3 regions of the Bradyrhizobium sp. 2TAF24 genome follow, and region 2 is predicted to be linked to each of the others. Evidence: predicted binding sites of a transcription regulator. Region 2 holds the regulator's gene; each other region holds the start of a gene.

Region 1 (5,999 bases), on a different contig from region 2:
CGCACCGACGAGTTCCTCGACGTGGTGCGCGCCGAGTGGAGCAGCCCCAGGCCGTTCGACTATCGCGGCAAGTACTACCAGGTGGAGCAGGGCTTCTCGCAGGTCAAGCCGTACCGGGCCGAGGGCATTCCGGTCTTCGTCGGCGGCGCGTCGGACGCGGCCATCGAGGTCGCCGGCAAGCATGCCGACACCTTTGCGCTGTGGGGCGAATCCTACGACCAGGTGCGTGACGTCACCGCGCGGGTGCGGTCAGCTGCGGCCCGGCACGGGCGGCCGGCGCCGCGTTTCAGCCTGTCGGTGCGGCCGATCCTCGCGGAGACCGAAGAGAAGGCTTGGGCCAAGGCGGAAGCGATCCTGGAGCGCGCCACCGCATTGCAGGACCAGACTGGGTATCGCCGTCCGGCCGACGGCCGCGCCACCGCCGGCGCCAAGCGGTTGTTGGCGCTGGCCGAGCAGGGCAGCCGTATCGACAAGCGGCTGTGGACCGAGATTGCGAAACTCACCGGCGCCAACAGCAACACCACGGCGCTGGTCGGCACGCCCGAGCAGGTCGCCGAGGTGTTCGGCGACTATTACGATCTCGGCATCAGCCATTTCCTGATCCGCGGCTTCGATCCTCTGATCGACGCCATCGACTATGGCCGCGAGCTGATTCCGCTGACCCGCAAGCGGATTGCCGAGCGGCAGGCGACGCGGGGCGTCGCCGCCGAATGATCCATCGGCTGGCTTGTCGCCAGCCTGCCGCTCATCGTCTCGGCGGGGACGGCGCGCTGCGCGGGGGCGTGGTCCGCGTTCAGGCGTTCGCGGTGTTCATCCAGACGATCTCCCAGACATAGCCATCCAGGTCTTCGATGTGGCGGTTGTACATGAAGCCGAGGTCCTGCGCCGGGTTGGGATCGGCTCTGCCGCCCGCCGCCACCGCGCGCGCCACCGTGGCATCGACAACATCGCGGTCGTCGACCGTCAGGGCGTACAGAGCCTGACTGTCGGCTCGCGCGTCGCCGATCGGGCGCTTGGTGAATTCGCGATAGTAATCGTGGGTCAACAGCATCACCCCGATTGCGTCCGCGAACATCAGCGAGGTCGAATTCTCCCCCGAAAACTGCGGGTTCACCGTGCCGCCGAGCGCCACGTAGAACGCCGTCGCCGCGGCGAGATCGCGCACGGGCAGGTTCACCAAAATCATCTTGGACATCGTTTTTCCCTCTAAAGTCGTCGGAAGCCGCGCTATTGCCCTTGTTCCGAGCTGATAGGGGCTAAGTATCTTGATATCAAGATACTTGATAGAGAGATAATCGTCGATGGACCGTGCCGAGGCTGCCTCCGAACAATGGGCCCGCGAGCGCCCCGATCTCCCAACCCTGCCGGTGGAAACGGTCGGTCGCCTGCTCGATGCCGCCGCGCGGGTGATCCGCGATCACATGAACCCGTTGCTTGCGGAAGCGGACCTGCAGGTCGGCGAGTTCGATGTGCTGACGCCGCTCAGGCGCGCCGGTGAGCCCTACATGTTGTCGCCGACCCAGTTGTACGAATCGGCCATGATCTCCTCCGGCGGCATGACCAGCCGCCTGGACCGGCTGGAGCGCGCCGGGTTGATTGAGCGCCGCCCCGATCCCAACGACCGGCGCGGCAGGCAGGTCGCGCTGACGGTTGCCGGCAAGCGCGCAATCGACGATTTGATTGGCCCCATGGTGGCGCTTGAGGAGCGCATGCTGTCCGTGCTGACACCGGCGGAGCAGACAACCCTCAACTTGCTCCTCAAGAAGCTGCTGACCGGCCTCTAGGTTGAGCCTGATGCGGCGCGGGCATCGTGCCGCCGGGCGTAAATCCACAAGCCTCGACGATCGGCGGGTGATAGTCATATCACTGTCATCTTCGTCCTGAAATGTCGGGCGAGCCTCCCACCCCTTGGACCCGTGGCGGACCCATGAACTTCTTCCAACGCTTCACTTTTCTTTTTTCGGCGCCGGTGTTCGACGCGGACGATCTCGAGGGGCTGCGGCTCCAGCAGATCATGGCCGCGATCGAGCATATGGGCTTTCAGGTGGTCAAGGCGCGCCGCATCGAGGATGCGGAGATCGCGGTGCAGACCGACGCCGCCATCGGCTGCATGGTGGTCGACTGGGGCAAGAAGGGGCTGGAGGGCAAGGCCGCGTCCCTGATCGCCCTGATGCGCCGCCGGGGCCTGGAGATGCCGATCGTGCTCTTGGTGCGGCGCAAGCGCTTCGAGGACATCCCGGTCGAGGTGCTCGACTTCATCGACGGCTACATCTTCCTCGCCGAGGAGACCCCCGAGTTCATCGCCAAGAACTTGGTCAGCCGCCTCAAGCAGTATGCCGAGACCCTGAAGACGCCATTCTTCGGCGCGCTGTCGGATTTCGCCGAGGAGGGCAACCAGCTATGGACCTGTCCGGGTCACAATGGCGGCATCTTCTACAGCCGCAGCCCGATCGGGCGGATCTTCATGGAGCATCTCGGCGAGGCCGTGTTCCGTGACGACCTCGACAACTCCGTGCTCGAACTCGGCGACCTCCTGACCCATGAGGGGCCGGCGCTGCAGGCGCAGAAGGAAGCCGCGACCATCTTCGGGGCCGAAAAAACCTACTTCGTTCTCAACGGCACCTCGGCGTCCAACAAGATCGTGCTGTCGGCGCTGGTCGCCGAGGGCGATCTCGTGCTGTTCGACCGCAACAACCACAAGGCCGCGCATCACGGCGCACTGCTGCTCGGCGGCGGCACGCCGGTGTACCTGCCGACCGAGCGCAACGCCTACGGCCTGATCGGTCCGATCACGCCGGCTTCGCTCGATGAGGCAACGATCCGCGCCGCGATCGCGGCGAGCCCGCTGGTCAAGGACCCGGAGGCGGCGACCCGCCGCCGTCCGTTCCGCGTCGCGGTGATCGAGCAGTGCACCTATGACGGCACCATCTACAACGCCCAGAAGCTGCTGGAGAAGATCGGCCCGCTCTGCGACTACATCCTGTTCGACGAGGCCTGGGCCGGCTTCATGAAATTCCATCCGATCTATGCCGAGCGCTTCGCGATGGGGCTGCGCGAGCTCGGACCGGACGCGCCCGGCATCATCGCCACCCAGTCGACCCACAAGCAGCTCGCGAGCTTCTCGCAGGCTTCGCAGATCCATGTCAGGGATCGCCACATCAAGGGCCAGCGCCGCCGCGTCGAGCACCGCCGCTTCAACGAGAGCTTCTTGCAGCACGCCTCGACGTCGCCGTTCTATCCGCTGTTCGCCTCGCTTGACGTCGGCGCGCAGATGATGAAGGGCCGCTCGGGTGAGGTGCTGTGGGACGACACCATCCGCCTCGGCATCGAGCTGCGCAAGAAGCTGCGCGCCGTCCGCCGCGAGTTCGACGAGAAGGAAAGCGATCCGGTCCGCCGCTGGTTTTTCGATCCATTCGTGCCGGACCGGGTGTCGATCCCGGACGTGGCGCGCGAGGGCGGGTCGCATGACGTGCCCTGGGAAAGTCTGTCGACCGACCAGCTCGCCAGCAAGGCGAGCTACTGGGAATTCAAGCCGGGCGCGTCCTGGCATGGCTTTGCCAACCTCGCGCCGGGCCTCGCCATCACCGACCCGAACAAGCTGACGCTGCTGACGCCGGGGCTCGACCGTAAGACCGGCCAGTATGAGGCGCACGGCATCCCGGCGCCGGTGGTCGCGCAGTATCTCCGCGAGAACCGCGTCGTGCCGGAAAAGAACGACCTCAACTCGCTGCTGTTCCTGCTCACCCCGGGCGTGGAATCGAGCAAGGCCGGCACGCTGGTCAGCGCGCTCGTCGCGTTCAAGCGCCTGCACGACGACAACGCGCTGCTCGACGATGTGATGCCGGAGTTCGTCGCGCGCCGGCCGGCGCGCTACCGTGGCGTGCGGCTGCGCAACCTGTGCGGCGAGATGCATGCGTTCTACCGCTCCGCCAACATCAGCGAGCTGCAGAAGGCCCAGTTCCGTGCCGAGCACCTGCCGGAGCCGGCGATGACGCCGTATCAGGCGTCGCGCTACCTCGTGCGCAACGACGTCGATTACCTGCCGATCGACGAGATCGACGGCCGCATCGCCACGACGCTGTTCGTGGTCTATCCGCCCGGCATCGCCACCATCGTGCCCGGCGAGCGGATCACGGAGCGCGCGAAACCGATGATCGCGTATCTCAAGGCGTTCGAGCAGGCGGAAAACCTGTTTCCCGGCTTCGGCGCCGAAATCCAGGGCCTCTATCGCGAAATCGATGCCAGCGGTACCATCCGCTTCCACACCTATGTCGTGCGCGAGTGACCGCCATGGCTGAACCCGGTCTCGACCTGTCGTCATCCGCTGCGGCGTGTCCGGCGCCGACGATCACCATTCGGCCATCGCGCGACGACGATGTCGACGCGATGCTGGCGATCTATCGCTATCACATCCGCCACGGCGTCGAGCCCGGTGCGGTGCAGGCCGCCGAGCCGCTCGATCCCGACGACTTGAAGCAGCGGCGCAAGAACATGCGCAGCCGCCGTCTGCCGCATATCGTCGCCGAGATCGATGGCATCATTGTCGGCTACGCCTATGCGGTGCTGTTCCGCAAGCGCCCGGCCTATCGCTACACCGCCAAGCACTCGATCTATGTGCACCACGACCACATGCGCGCCGGGGTGGGGCGGGTGCTGCTGCCGGCGCTGGTCGACGCCTGCGCGGCGGCGGGTTATCGCCAGCTCATCGGCTACATCGACGCCGCCAACGCCGCCTCGATCCGCCTGCACGAGAACTGCGGTTTTCGCCAGGTCGGCTACCTGCCGGCGATCGGCTACAAGTTCGGCCACTGGTCGGCCACCGTGATGATGCAGCGCTCCCTCGGCGCCGGCGACACCACGCCGCCGGACTCGGTGCTGACCCATCCGGCGGCGGGCGGGCCGGACGGGCACGGCTGAGGCGCGGGACGCCGGATGCGGGACGGCGCCTTCGGACGGGCCATGTCCGTCCACATGTGCAGCACGTAGCCCGGATGAACGCTTTACTGCTCATGGTGAGGAGCGCAGCGTAGCTGCGCGTCTCGAACCATGAGGCCGCAGTATTTGCCGTTTGTCTCTCGGCCCCATCCTTCGAGACGCCCGCCGCGCGGGCTCCTCAGGATGAAGAGAAAGGCCGCGAATGAACGCGTAGCCCGGATGAGAGCAGCGGGACGGTTGCGAAAGATCACCCGCATGTCGCTTCGCTCATGCGGGCTGCGGGGCGACGCACTTTCATCTGATGCAGCCCTCCTCATGGTGAGGAGCGCGGCACGCCGCGCGTCTCGAACCATGAGGCCCATGCGCCTGTAGTTCGCTTCTCGGCCTCATCTTTGGAGACGCCCGCTGCGCGGGCTCCTCAGGATGAGGTGAGAGTTCGTACGCGCTTCGAGACGCTTGGTTTCATGCATTTCTGGATAAGGGACTAAGGCCTGCTACCCTCACACCGGAGGCGTGCCATGGGTGTGGAAGGACTCGATGGTCTTCAGCCCCCACGCCTGGCCCTTCTTGCGCTCCTCTTCGGTCCATACGATCGGCTTCCAGTCGGGGGCGAGGACCAGCCGCGCGCCGGCATTGGCGACTTCGACGCGGTTGCCGCCGGGCTCGTAGACATAAAGGAAGAAGGTCTGCTGCACCGCATGCTTGTGCGGGCCGGTCTCGATGTACACACCGTTCTCCAGGAAGATGTCGGCGGCGCGCAAAATCTCCTCGCGGCTGTCGAGCGCGTAGGTGACATGGTGGAAGCGGCCTTTGGTGCCTGAGTGGTCGCGGGTGTAGGCGAAGTCGTAGCTCTTGTTCGACACTGTCAGCCACATGCCGGCCTCGGTGCCGTCGTTCAGCACGATCTGCTCGGTGAGACGGCAGCCGAGGTAGTTTTCGAAGAACAGGCGGTTGGCCTTGATGTCGACGGCGAGGCAGTTGAGATGGTCGAGGCGGCGGACATTGACGCCGCGGGCCGGGAAGCGCTGGGCCTGGTTCTTCAGCGCGGGCTTGAGTTCGGGCGG
Region 2 (5,999 bases):
GAAGGTCATCACGTCGGCCATCACCTGGCAGGGATGCGAGCGCCGCGTCAGGCCGTTGATCACCGGCACGGTGGCGTGGGCCGCGAGCTCCAGCAGCGCGTCGTGGCTGAGGATGCGGATCATGATGGCGTCGACGAAGCGCGACAGCACGCGCGCGGTATCGGCGATGGTCTCGCCGCGGCCGAGCTGCATCTCCTGGCCGGTGAGCATGATCGGCTCGCCGCCGAGCTGGCGCATGCCGACGTCGAACGACACGCGCGTGCGCGTCGACGGTTTCTCGAAGATCATCGCCAGGGTCTTGCCCTTGAGCGGCTGGTCCCAGGCCTGGTTGCTGGCCTTGGCGGCCTTCAGACGGGCCTTGATCGCCACGCTGGCGTCGAGCATCGCCCGCAGCTCCGTTGTCGGGAGCTCGGTGAGATCGAGGAAATGACGGGGCCGCTTGCTCATCACACGGCCTTCCGCTGCGAGGCGTCGAGAGACGCGCAGGCGCGCTCGAGGCGGGCCACGCCCTCGCCGATCTCGGCTTCGGTGGCGATCAGCGGCGGCAGAAAGCGCACGACGTTGTCGCCGGCGCCGACCGTGAGCAGCTTTTCGCCGCGCAGCGCCGCGACGAGCTCGCCGCTCGGGATCACCGCCTTGACGCCGACCAGAAGGCCCTCGCCGCGCACATCGCTGAGGATCGCGGGATAACGATCGACCACCGACGCCAGCTTCTGCTTGAGCAGCAGCGACATCCGTTTGACATGATCGAAGAAGCCGGGTGCCTGCATCACGTCGAGCACCGCGCCGGCGGCCGCGATCGCCAGCGGATTGCCGCCGAAGGTCGAGCCGTGCGTGCCCGGCGTCATGCCGGAGGCCGCATCGGCGGTGGCGAGGCAGGCGCCGATCGGAAAGCCGCCGCCGAGCGCCTTCGCGAGTGCCATCACGTCCGGCGTGACGCCGGTCCACTGATAGGCGAACAATTCGCCGGTGCGCCCCATGCCGGTCTGCACTTCGTCGAACGCCAGCAGCAGGCCATGCTCGTCACACAGCTGCCGCAACGCCTTGAAGAAGGACTGCGGCGCGCTGCGCACGCCGCCCTCGCCCTGCACCGGCTCGATCAGAATGCCCGCGGTGTGTGGACCGATCGCCTTGCGCACCGCCTCGACATCACCATGGGGGACCTGGTCGAAACCTTCGACGCGCGGGCCAAAGCCTTCGAGATATTTCTCCTGGCCGCCGGCGGCGAGCGTCGCCAGCGTGCGGCCATGGAAAGCACCTTCGAAGGTGATGATGCGGTAGCGCTCCGGGTGGCCTTTCGCCGCATGGTGCTTGCGCACCACCTTGATGACGGCTTCCATCGCTTCGGCGCCGGAATTGCAGAAGAACGCCACGTCGGCGAAGCTCGCGGCGCACAGCCGCGCCGCCACCTTCTCGCCATCCGGGCTCCTGAACAGGTTCGACATGTGCCACAGCTTGGTCGCCTGCTCCTGCAAGGCAGCGACGAGATGCGGATGCGCATGTCCCAGCGCGTTGACAGCCACGCCGCTGGTGAAATCGAGATAGCGCTCACCATCGGCGCCATGCAGCCACACACCCTCGCCGCGATCGAAGGCGAGATCAGCCCGCGCAAAGACCGGCATGAGATGGGACGACGCGTTGGTGCTCATGATGACCCGACAGAATGTTCGGCGGGAAATATCGACAGATCACGGTGCGAAACCCGTGAGACCGGACGATGCCCTGCCTGATGTGCTGGTTCCAGAAACAAAACGTGCCGCCTCGCGGGCAGCACGCGGCAACATTCTATTGGCGCCCCCCCGGCTGTCAACTCGGCAATGATTCCTAAAAGCCGCGGAAAAAGCGGTTTTTCGCGTTTCCAACGTAGAACATGTGGACGCGTCCTGCCCGACTCTTGCGCGTGAGTCACGGCATATTGTAGCCTTTTGACGGTCGGATACGACATCTCGTGCGGTAGATCTGATCCTTTTCGGTCCCTTGTGGCGGCGTACACGCTCGGTTGCGACCCATGCATCCGGCGAGGGCTAAAGGATTCTGCCAGCAGGGATTTTTTGAGACACAGCCGTCGCCAGCAGGCTCGTCCGTGGTGGCGCGACACGAAGGGATAGACTGCGATGACGGTAATGGGTTGGACCGACGATCGCGTGGAGCAGTTGAAGAAACTCTGGGAAGCCGGCCTGTCTGCCAGCCAGATCGCGGCGGAACTCGGCAACATCACCCGCAACGCCGTCATCGGAAAGGTCCACCGGCTCGGCCTGTCGGGCCGCGCCAAGAGCCCGTCCTCGGCGGCCCCGCGCCAGCGCAAGGCGCGTCCCGCCCAGCACATGATGCGGATTTCGCGGCCGATGTCCCGCGGCAACACCGCGCTCGCCCACGCCTTCGAGGTCGAGCCCGATCCGGTCACCTATGACAACGTTGTGCCGATGAGCCAGCGGCTGTCGCTGCTGGAGCTGACCGAAGCCACCTGCCACTGGCCGGTCGGCGATCCCGGCAGCAACGACTTCTTCTTCTGCGGCGGCAAGGCCCTGACCGGCCTGCCCTACTGCGCGCATCACTCGCGCGTGGCCTATCAACCGGCCAGCGATCGCCGTCGCGATCGCCGCCCGACCGGCAAATAAGCGACATGCGCTGAAAATCCGGCGCGGCCGCCGCGCCGGCCTTCCCGGCAAGCCAGCGACAAGCAAAACGGCGCCGCATCAGGGATGCGGCGCCGTTTGTCGTTGTGGAGAGAAACGTCGGCCTCTCGGCTACTCCGCCTTGGCGAAGCGGTCGTCGAGCGCGTAGCCAGCGCCGCGCACGGTGCGGATCGGATCCTGATCCCTGCCGAAGTTGAGGAGCTTGCGCAGGCGGCCGATATGGACGTCGACGGTGCGCTCGTCGATGTAGATGTCACGACCCCAGACGCCATCGAGCAGCTGCTCGCGGCTGAACACACGGCCGGGATGCTCGAGGAAGAACTCGAGCAGGCGGTATTCGGTCGGGCCGAGGTCGATCGGCTGGCCCGAGCGCGCGACACGGCGCTTGTCGCGGTCGAGCTCGATGTCGCCATAGGTCAGCACGGTGGCGAGCCGTTCCGGGCTCGCCCGGCGCAGCAGGCCCTTCACCCGCGCCAGCAGCTCGGGCACCGAGAACGGCTTGACGATGTAGTCGTCGGCGCCGGTGGCAAGACCACGCACCCGCTCGCTCTCCTCGCCGCGGGCGGTGAGCATGATGATCGGCAGCTGCTTGGTCTCGGGGCGGGTCCGCAGGCGGCGGCACAGCTCGATGCCGGACAGGCCGGGCAGCATCCAGTCCAGGACGATCAGGTCCGGAATGCGCTCCTTGAGCCGTGTGTCGGCCTCGTCGCCGCGCGCCACGGTTTCCACGTCATAGCCCTCAGCGTCGAGATTGTAGCGCAGCAGCGTCGTGAGCGCTTCTTCATCTTCAACAACCAGAATGCGTGCACCCATATCGGTTCCTTAGCGTCTCGATCAGTTGCCGGGGGTTGCGGTGGCGAACGCAGTCATGTCGCCCTTGGGGCGCGGATCCTGCATCTGCTGCCCTTCGACCATGTAGAACACGGTCTCCGCAATGTTGGTGGCATGGTCGCCCATGCGTTCGATGTTCTTGGCGCAGAACATCAGGTGGATGCAGAAGCTGATGTTGCGGGGATCTTCCATCATGTAGGTGAGCAGCTCGCGGAACAGCGAGGTGCAGATCGCGTCGACCTCCTCGTCGCCCTTCCACACCGCCATCGCCGCCGGCAGGTCGTGCGCCGCATAGGCATCGAGCACCGACTTGATCTGCGACTGCACCAGGCTCGCCATGTGCTCGAGGCCGCGGATCAGCTTGAGCGGATGGAAGTCGCTGTCGAGCGCGCTGACGCGCTTGCCGATATTCTTGGCGAGGTCGCCGATGCGCTCGAGGTCGGTGGCGACCCGCATCGCGCCGACGATTTCGCGCAGGTCCACCGCCATCGGCTGGCGCCGCGCGATGGTGAGCACGGCGCGCTCCTCGATGGTGCGCTGCAGCTTGTCGAGCTCGTTGTCGGCGTTGACCACGCGCTGCCCCAGCGCGATGTCACGGCGGATCAGCGCGTCGACGGATTCCACGATCTGCCGCTCGGCGAGACCGCCCATCTCCGCAACCATGCGGGTGAGCTCCTGCAGGTCCTGGTCGAAGGCTTTGGCTGTATGTTCGAAGGCCATCATATTCTCCCGCGCACGAGGCGCCTCAGCCGAACCGGCCGGTGATGTAATCCTGGGTCCGGCGATCCGACGGCGTGGTGAAGATCTTGGTCGTCGGCCCGAACTCGATCAACTCGCCGAGATACATGAAGGCCGTGAAGTCGGAGACGCGGGCGGCCTGCTGCATGTTATGGGTCACGATCACGATCGTGTAATCGTCCTTCAGCTCGTCGATCAGCTCCTCGATCTTGGCGGTCGAGATCGGGTCCAGCGCCGAGCACGGCTCGTCGAACAGGATGACCTCCGGCCGCACCGCGACCGTGCGCGCGATGCACAGGCGCTGCTGCTGGCCGCCCGACAGGCTGAGGCCGTTGGCGTTGAGCTTGTTCTTGACCTCGTCCCACAGCGCGGCGCGCCGCAGCGACTGCTCGACCCGGTTGTCCAGCTCGCTCTTGGACAGTTTTTCGTAGAGCCGGATGCCGAACGCGATGTTCTCGTAGATCGACATGGGGAACGGGGTCGGCTTCTGGAAGACCATGCCGATCCGCGCCCGCAGCAGATTGATGTCGAGGCCCGGCTCCAGGATGTTGGCGCCGTCGAAATTGACCTGGCCGCCCGCCCGCTGGTTCGGGTAGAGGTCGTACATGCGGTTGAGGATGCGCAGCAGGGTCGACTTGCCGCAGCCCGACGGACCGATGAACGCCGTCACCTTGTTCTCGTAGAGAGACATGGTGATGTTCTTGAGCGCGCGTGCCTCGCCATAGAAGAAATCGAGGTCGCGGATCGCGATCTTGTCCTTGAGCGATGACGTATCGAACGGCATGGACGTGGCTGACGGGGTCACGGTTGCCAGGGTCATTGAGTTTTCCTCGATCCGGCAAGCGCACGGGCGGTGATGCTGAGCGCAAGCACTGAAAGCGTGATGATGAGCGCACCGGTCCAAGCCAGCTTCTGCCAGTCCGCGTAGGGGCTGAGCGCGAACTGGAAGATGACGACCGGAAGGCTGGGCGTCGGTGCATTGAGGTTGATGACGGAAATCCCGGGGAACAGCGGCAGCGACACCGTGCTGAGGAACTGGTGGTTGAGCGCGGTGAACAGCAATGGCGCGGTCTCGCCGCTGACGCGGGCGACCGCGAGCAGGATGCCGGTGACGATCCCCGAGCGGGCCGCACGGTAGGCGATGCGCTGGATCATCAGCGACCGCGGCAGGCCGATCGACGCCGCCGCCTCGCGCATGGTGTTGGGCACCAGCAGCAGCATGTCCTCGGTGGTGCGCACCACCACCGGGATGACGATGACCGCGAGCGCGATGGCGCCGGCGATGCCGGAGAAGTGCCCCATCGGGCGCACCATGACCTCATAGATGAACAGGCCGACCACGATCGACGGCGCACTCAGCAGGATGTCGTTGATGAAGCGCACGATGCTGGTCAGCTTGTCGTGGCGGCCGTACTCGGCCATGTAGGTGCCAGCGAGAATGCCGATCGGCGTACCGATCACCACCGCGAGCACGGTCACGATCAAGCTGCCGATGATGGCGTTGAGCAGGCCGCCGTCGGAGCCGGGAGGCGGCGTCATTTCGGTGAAGACGTTCAGCGACAGGCCGCTGAACCCCTTCCAGAACAGGGCGCCGAGAATCAGCGCCAGCCATACGAGACCGATACCGGTCGCACCGATCGAGGCCACGACCGCGATCGTGTTGCGGCGGCGGCGGGTATTGTAGAGCGAGGCATCCATCAGCCGATCCTCCGCTCGATGCGCAGCAGCAGGTAGCGCGCAATCGCCAGCACGATGAAAGTGATCACGAACAGGATGAGGCCGAGCGCGATCAGC
Region 3 (5,999 bases), on a different contig from region 2:
GAGGCCGCCGCCGGGCACATGGCCGCGCCCCTCGACGATCAGATCGTCGCCGCTGATCTCGACCTTGACGCCGTTGACCCTGAGCATGTCGGCGGTGGCTTCGAGGCGGTCGGATTCCTTGACCCGCAGCTCATGCAGGCCGCGCATGATGGTGGTGCCTTCGGCATAGGCCGCGGCCACCGCCAGCACGAGATACTCGTCGATCATCGACGGCGCGCGCTCCGGCGGCACGGTGACGCCGCGCAGCTTCGAGCCGCGCACGCGCAGCCGCGCCATCGGCTCGCCGGCATCGCCGCGAACATGGCTCTCCTCGATCGAGGCGCCCATCTCGCGCAGCGTCGTGAACAGGCCAGTGCGCAAGGGATTGGTCATCACGTCGGTGAGCACGATGTCGGAGCCCTCGACCACCAGCGCCGCCACCAGCGGGAAGGCCGCCGAGGACGGATCAGCCGGCACCACGACCGGCGCGCCGGTCAGCTCCGGCTGGCCCTGCAGCGTGATCTTGCGGCCATGAACGCCGTCCGCTTCCGAGACGATGGCCGCGCCGAAATGCGCCAGCATCAGCTCGGTGTGGTCGCGGCTCGCCTCCGGCTCGATCACCGTGGTCGCGCCGGGCGCGGCGAGCCCCGCCAGCAGCACCGCCGACTTGATCTGGGCGGACGCCACCGGCGAGCGATAGACGATCGGCAGGGGATCGCGCGCGCCGGCGAGCGTCACCGGCAGCCGGCCGCCCTCGGTGGCCACCGTCACCTTCGCGCCCATCAGTTCCAAGGGATCTAAGATGCGGCGCATCGGCCGCTTGCGTAAGGAGGCGTCACCATCGAACGTCGCGGTGATCGGGCAGCCGGCAACCGCGCCCATCACCAGGCGGCAACCGGTGCCGGAATTGCCGAAATCGAGCGCCGCGGCCGGTGCGGCAAAGCCGCCCACCCCGACGCCGCGCACCGTCCAGGCGCCCTCGCCGGTGCGCGTGACGCTGGCGCCGAGCGCCTGCATCGCCTTCGCGGTGTTGAGCACGTCCTCGCCTTCCAGCAGGCCGGTGATCCGGGTTTCGCCGACCGCCAGGGCACCGAGGATCAGCGCCCGATGCGAAATCGACTTGTCGCCGGGCACGCGCACCTCGCCGGAGAGGGCGGAACTGCTGCGCGCCTGCAGCGGACGAAGCTCGCCAGAATGTGTCACGACCGTGGTTCCCGTGTCCCTGCGCCAGCACCCCGGCGATCGCGGCCGCGCCGGCCCGAGGAGGCGCCGGCACAAGCCTCCCGCGACCGGGAGGGCACTGGAAATCCATGATTTCCGTGGGGTTTTGCGGCGCTGGCCGAATCGCAGCCGGGCTGCGGCACCCGTTGGCCCCGCCAAACCTCACTGCATCGGCTCCTAACACGCGCCGCCCGCCGCGTCATGCCCTGCCGATAGGTCAAACCCGCTATTGACAGCGGCGCGGCAACTAGCCAAGTGAAGCACCGACTCTCAGACATCCTCAGGACACCGACGTGGCCAAACCCGAGCTTGGAACGAAACGCATCTGTCCGACGACAGGCAAGAAGTTCTACGATCTGAACAAGAACCCGGTGATTTCGCCGTATACCGGTGAGGTCGTGCCGATCGCTCCGGTGGCGCCGGTCCGCACCCGCGGCGACGCCGGCCGCGTCCATACGACCGACGACGCAGCGCCGGAAGCGGCCGAAATGGAGACGGTGTCGCTCGAGGAGGCCGATGCCGAGGAAAATACCGGCAAGGTCAACGCCGTTCTGCCGGAATCCGAGGACGATATCGAGATCGACGACAGCCTCGACGACGACGATGACGACGATTCGACCTTCATCGCCGACGAAGAAGAAGGGGATGAAGACGTCACGGACATCATTGGTGACGTTTCTGGTGATGAAGAGACTTGAGATAATCTCAAATATGTGAAAAAGGGTTCGCCGCGCGCCGCTGATTTGACGGTGACGCGACAATCCGGGGCCATAGCTCAGCTGGGAGAGCGCTTGCATGGCATGCAAGAGGTCGGCGGTTCGATCCCGCCTGGCTCCACCAATTCCCCGGCGATCCGCCTGAGGCGCGATCTCCCCCGTTTTCCACGCCCGCCCACTCAGAAGCCGCCGATTTGCAGGCGTTCCGCCTGACGGCCCCATTGCGGTCCTTTCGCGCCCCCTGAGCGCTTGATTGCGGCACCGCGGCGGTATCCACTTTTGCAACAGGCCATGACGGAATGCGGCTGGCTCGCCCAGGCCGCCGACGATAAGGCTTGCCAACGGGAAACGTTCTTCATCCACCAAGGATTAGGCTCATGACGTCTCAGGCTGCCGGTGCAATGACGGGACTGCGCGTGATCGATCTCACGCGCGTGCTGGGGGGCCCCTACTGCACCCAGGTCCTCGCCGACCACGGCGCCGACGTCGTCAAGGTCGAGCCGCCTGCCGGCGACGAGGTCCGGGAATGGGGCCCTCCGTTCCACGACGGCGACGCCGCCTACTTCCTCGGCATCAACCGCAACAAGCGCTCGATCGGCCTCGACCTCGCCTCGGAGGGCGGCCGCGCGGTGCTGATGACCATGCTCAAGGACGCCGACGTCCTGATCGAGAACTTCAAGCCCGGCACCCTCGACAAGTGGGGTATCGGCAACGACGTGCTCCGGGATAAATTTCCGCGCCTGATCCATTGCCGCATCTCCGGCTTCGGCGGCGACGGCCCGCGTGGCGGCAACCCCGGCTATGACGCCATCATCCAGGCCATGACCGGCATGATCGCCGCCACCGGCTCGCCGGAGAGCGGCCCGATGCGAATCGGCGTGCCGCTGGTCGACATCTCGACCGGGCTGTTCGCCACCGTCGGCATCCTGATGGCCTTGGCGGAGCGGCAGCGCTCGGGGCTTGGCCAATTCCTCGAAACCACGCTGTTCGAGACCGGCCTTGCCATCATGCACCCGCACACCGCGAATTATTTCCTGCACGGCAAGCCGCCGTCACTGACCGGCAACGAGCATCCCAATCTCGCGCCTTACGCGATCTTCCCCACCCGCGACGGCCAGATCTTCACCGGCGTCGGCAACGACGGCACCTTCCGCAAGCTGTGCAAGGAGATCGGCAAGCCCGAGCTCGGCACCGACCCGCGCTTCGCGCGCAACCGCGACCGCGTCACCAACCGCGAGGCGCTGCGCGCCGAGCTCGAGGCGGTGTTCAGGCAGCACGACACCGAGCCGCTGTGCGACCGCCTGCTGTCGGCCGGCCTGCCCGCCGGCCCGGTGCAGTCGATCGACAAGGCCCTGGAAGGCGCCCATGTCGCCCACCGCGGCGACGTCGTCAGCAAGGACTGGTACAAGGGCGTGGCGTCCCCGATCCGCTTCGACCGCAGCAAGGCCTCGCTGCGCCGCACACCGCCGAAATTCGGCGAGCATGCCGCGGAGGTGCTCGGCGAGTTCGGCTTCTCCCCGGCCGAGATCACCGAGCTGATGGCCCAGGGCATCGTTTCCACCCCCGGCGAGAAGAAGCGCTGAGCGCACGCACCGGCCGGCGGCGTCCCGACACGACGGACCGCCCCTCACCGGCCGCGCCGGTGCGGGCGGCGCCATGCCCGATTTTCCACTTTCCTTTCCGCGCACCCCGCCTTTACCATCGCCGTCATATGCATGTCGTCCGGCGCCTTTAACGCGCTTCTTTTCAATGACGACAGCTCCAGGGAGATGGCTGATGACGGTTCGCCGGATGGGTTTCGGCTTGGTTGCTTCCGCCTTTGCCGCGCTGGCGTCGCCCGCGCAGGCGGCGACGGAAATCCAGTGGTGGCACGCGCTGACCGGCGCCAACAACGACGTGGTGGTGAAGCTCGCCGAGGAATTCAACGCCTCGCAGAGCGACTACAAGGTGGTGCCGGTCTACAAGGGCAGCTACCCCGACACCATGAACGCCGGCATTGCCGCCTTCCGCGCCGGCACCGCGCCGCACATCCTGCAGGTGTTCGAAGTCGGCACCGCCACCATGATGGCCGCCACCGGTGCGATCAAGCCGGTCTACAAGCTGATGCAGGAATCCGGCGAAAAGTTCGATCCGAGCGCCTACCTGCCGGCGATCACCGGCTACTACTCGACCTCCAAGGGCGAGATGCTGTCGTTCCCGTTCAACTCCTCGTCCATGGTGATGTGGATCAACAAGGACGCGCTGAAGAAGGCCGGCATCGCCGACATTCCCAAGACCTGGCCCGAGGTGTTCGAGGACGCCAAGAAATTGCATGCGGCCGGCTTCGCCACCTGCGGCTTCTCCACGGCATGGGTGACCTGGGCCAACATCGAGCAGCTGTCCGCCTGGCACAACCTGCCGCTCGCGACCAAGGCCAACGGCCTCGACGGCTTCGACACCGAGCTGAAGTTCAACGGACCGGCGCAGATCAAGCACCTGGAAACCCTGGTGGAGCTGCAGAAGGACAAGACCTACGACTATTCCGGCCGCACCAACAACGCCGAGGGCCGTTTCACATCCGGTGAGTGCCCGATCTTCCTGACGTCGTCGGCATTCTTCGGCCAGGTTCGCGCCAATGCCAAGTTCGACTGGACCAACGCGCCGATGCCCTACTATCCGGACGTCGCCGGCGCACCGCAGAACTCGATCATCGGCGGCGCCTCGCTGTGGGTGATGGGCGGCAAGAAGCCGGACGAATACAAGGGCGTCGCCAAGTTCCTCGCCTTCCTGTCCGACACCGACCGCCAGGTCGCGATCCACAAGGCGTCGGGCTACCTGCCGATCACCAAGGCGGCCTATGCCAAGGCCAAGGAGCTCGGCTTCTACAAGGACGCGCCCTATCTCGAGACCCCGCTGCAGGAGCTGACCAACAAGGAGCCGACCGAGAACTCGCGCGGCCTGCGCCTTGGCAACATGGTGCAGCTGCGCGACGTCTGGGCCGAGGAGATCGAGGCGGCGCTCGCCGGCAAGAAGAGCGCCAAGGACGCGCTTGACACCGCCGTGCAGCGCGGCAACCAGATGCTGCGCCAGTTCGAGCGCACCGTATCGCGCTGAGGCATGTTCGACCGAGCTTGTCCTTCGGCGCGATCCGAGGGGCAAGCTCTTCCGACGACTGACGACGTCGTTACAAGAGCTTACCCCTCATCCTGAGGAGCCTGCGCAGCGGGCGTCTCGAAGGATGAGGCCATAAGACGAGCGCGTGGCTCTCATGGTTCGAGACGCAGCCCAGAGGGCCGCTCCTCACCATGAGGAATAAACCGCACGGCAAGATCAAGGTTGGGGCAGTCGTCGTCATGGAAAAGCAGTCGGTCTTCCGGTCGCGCCTGCTGCCTTACGTCCTGCTGGTGCCGCAGGTCGCGGTGGTGCTGCTGTTCTTCTACTGGCCGGCGGCGCAGGCGGTGTGGCAATCGTTCCTGCTGCAGGACGCCTTCGGCCTCTCCACCACCTTCGTGGCGTTCGAGAACTACGCCGACATCCTCACACAGCCCGAATATCTCAACGCCATCCTGCGCACGCTGCTGTTCTCCGCCGCGATCGCCGCCGCCTCGCTGTCGGCGGCGCTGCTGCTGGCGGTGATGGCCGACAAGCCGCTTACCGGAGTGACCGTCTATCGCACGCTGCTGATCTGGCCCTATGCGGTGGCGCCCGCGGTCGCCGGCGTGCTGTGGCTGTTCATGCTGCATCCGGCGCTCGGCGTGCTCTCCAGGCCGTTGCGCGCCCTCGGCGTCGACTGGAATCCGCTGCTCAATGGCAACCAGGCGATCCTGCTGGTGGTGCTGGCGGCTGCCTGGAAGCAGATTTCCTACAACTTCCTGTTCTTCCTGGCCGGACTGCAGGCGATCCCCAAGAGCGTGATGGAAGCGGCCGCGATCGACGGCGCGCGGCCGATGCGGCGGTTCTGGACCGTGACCTTTCCGCTGCTGATGCCGACCATCTTCTTCCTGATCGTCATCAACACCGTCTATGCCTTCTTCGAGACCTTCGGCATCATCGACACCATGACCGGCGGCGGTCCGGCGAAAGCCACCGAGACGCTGGTCTACA

The links. The regulator PhoB, encoded in region 2, activates phosphate uptake and scavenging genes when phosphate is short. The targets are predictions, from matches to a motif close to TGTCATNNANCTGTCAT.
Region 1: a site for PhoB is predicted at 1,857-1,873, ahead of AB4Z37_RS17470 (Orn/Lys/Arg decarboxylase N-terminal domain-containing protein). Genes of this name have one in related genera too.
Region 3: a site for PhoB is predicted at 3,622-3,638, ahead of ugpB (sn-glycerol-3-phosphate ABC transporter substrate-binding protein UgpB). Genes of this name have one in related genera too.

The regions. Positions count from the first base shown of each region.
Region 1 is NZ_JBFRFW010000010.1:231,488-237,486, forward strand. Features, by position in the region: gene AB4Z37_RS17455 (LLM class flavin-dependent oxidoreductase) at 1-714, shown strand, start outside; gene AB4Z37_RS17460 (VOC family protein) at 794-1,195, opposite strand; gene AB4Z37_RS17465 (MarR family winged helix-turn-helix transcriptional regulator) at 1,302-1,784, shown strand; gene AB4Z37_RS17470 (Orn/Lys/Arg decarboxylase N-terminal domain-containing protein) at 1,928-4,285, shown strand; gene AB4Z37_RS17475 (GNAT family N-acetyltransferase) at 4,291-4,917, shown strand; gene AB4Z37_RS17480 (catechol 2,3-dioxygenase) at 5,436-5,999, opposite strand, start outside.
Region 2 is NZ_JBFRFW010000005.1:229,217-235,215, reverse strand. Features, by position in the region: gene argF (ornithine carbamoyltransferase) at 1-447, opposite strand, end outside; gene AB4Z37_RS10595 (aspartate aminotransferase family protein) at 447-1,649, opposite strand; gene AB4Z37_RS10590 (GcrA family cell cycle regulator) at 2,115-2,618, shown strand; gene phoB (phosphate regulon transcriptional regulator PhoB) at 2,748-3,449, opposite strand; gene phoU (phosphate signaling complex protein PhoU) at 3,471-4,187, opposite strand; gene pstB (phosphate ABC transporter ATP-binding protein PstB) at 4,213-4,989, opposite strand; gene pstA (phosphate ABC transporter permease PstA) at 5,022-5,903, opposite strand; gene pstC (phosphate ABC transporter permease subunit PstC) at 5,903-5,999, opposite strand, start outside.
Region 3 is NZ_JBFRFW010000007.1:169,580-175,578, reverse strand. Features, by position in the region: gene aroA (3-phosphoshikimate 1-carboxyvinyltransferase) at 1-1,182, opposite strand, end outside; gene AB4Z37_RS13390 (TIGR02300 family protein) at 1,494-1,898, shown strand; tRNA gene AB4Z37_RS13385 (tRNA-Ala) at 1,965-2,040, shown strand; gene AB4Z37_RS13380 (CaiB/BaiF CoA transferase family protein) at 2,294-3,499, shown strand; gene ugpB (sn-glycerol-3-phosphate ABC transporter substrate-binding protein UgpB) at 3,693-5,009, shown strand; gene ugpA (sn-glycerol-3-phosphate ABC transporter permease UgpA) at 5,249-5,999, shown strand, end outside.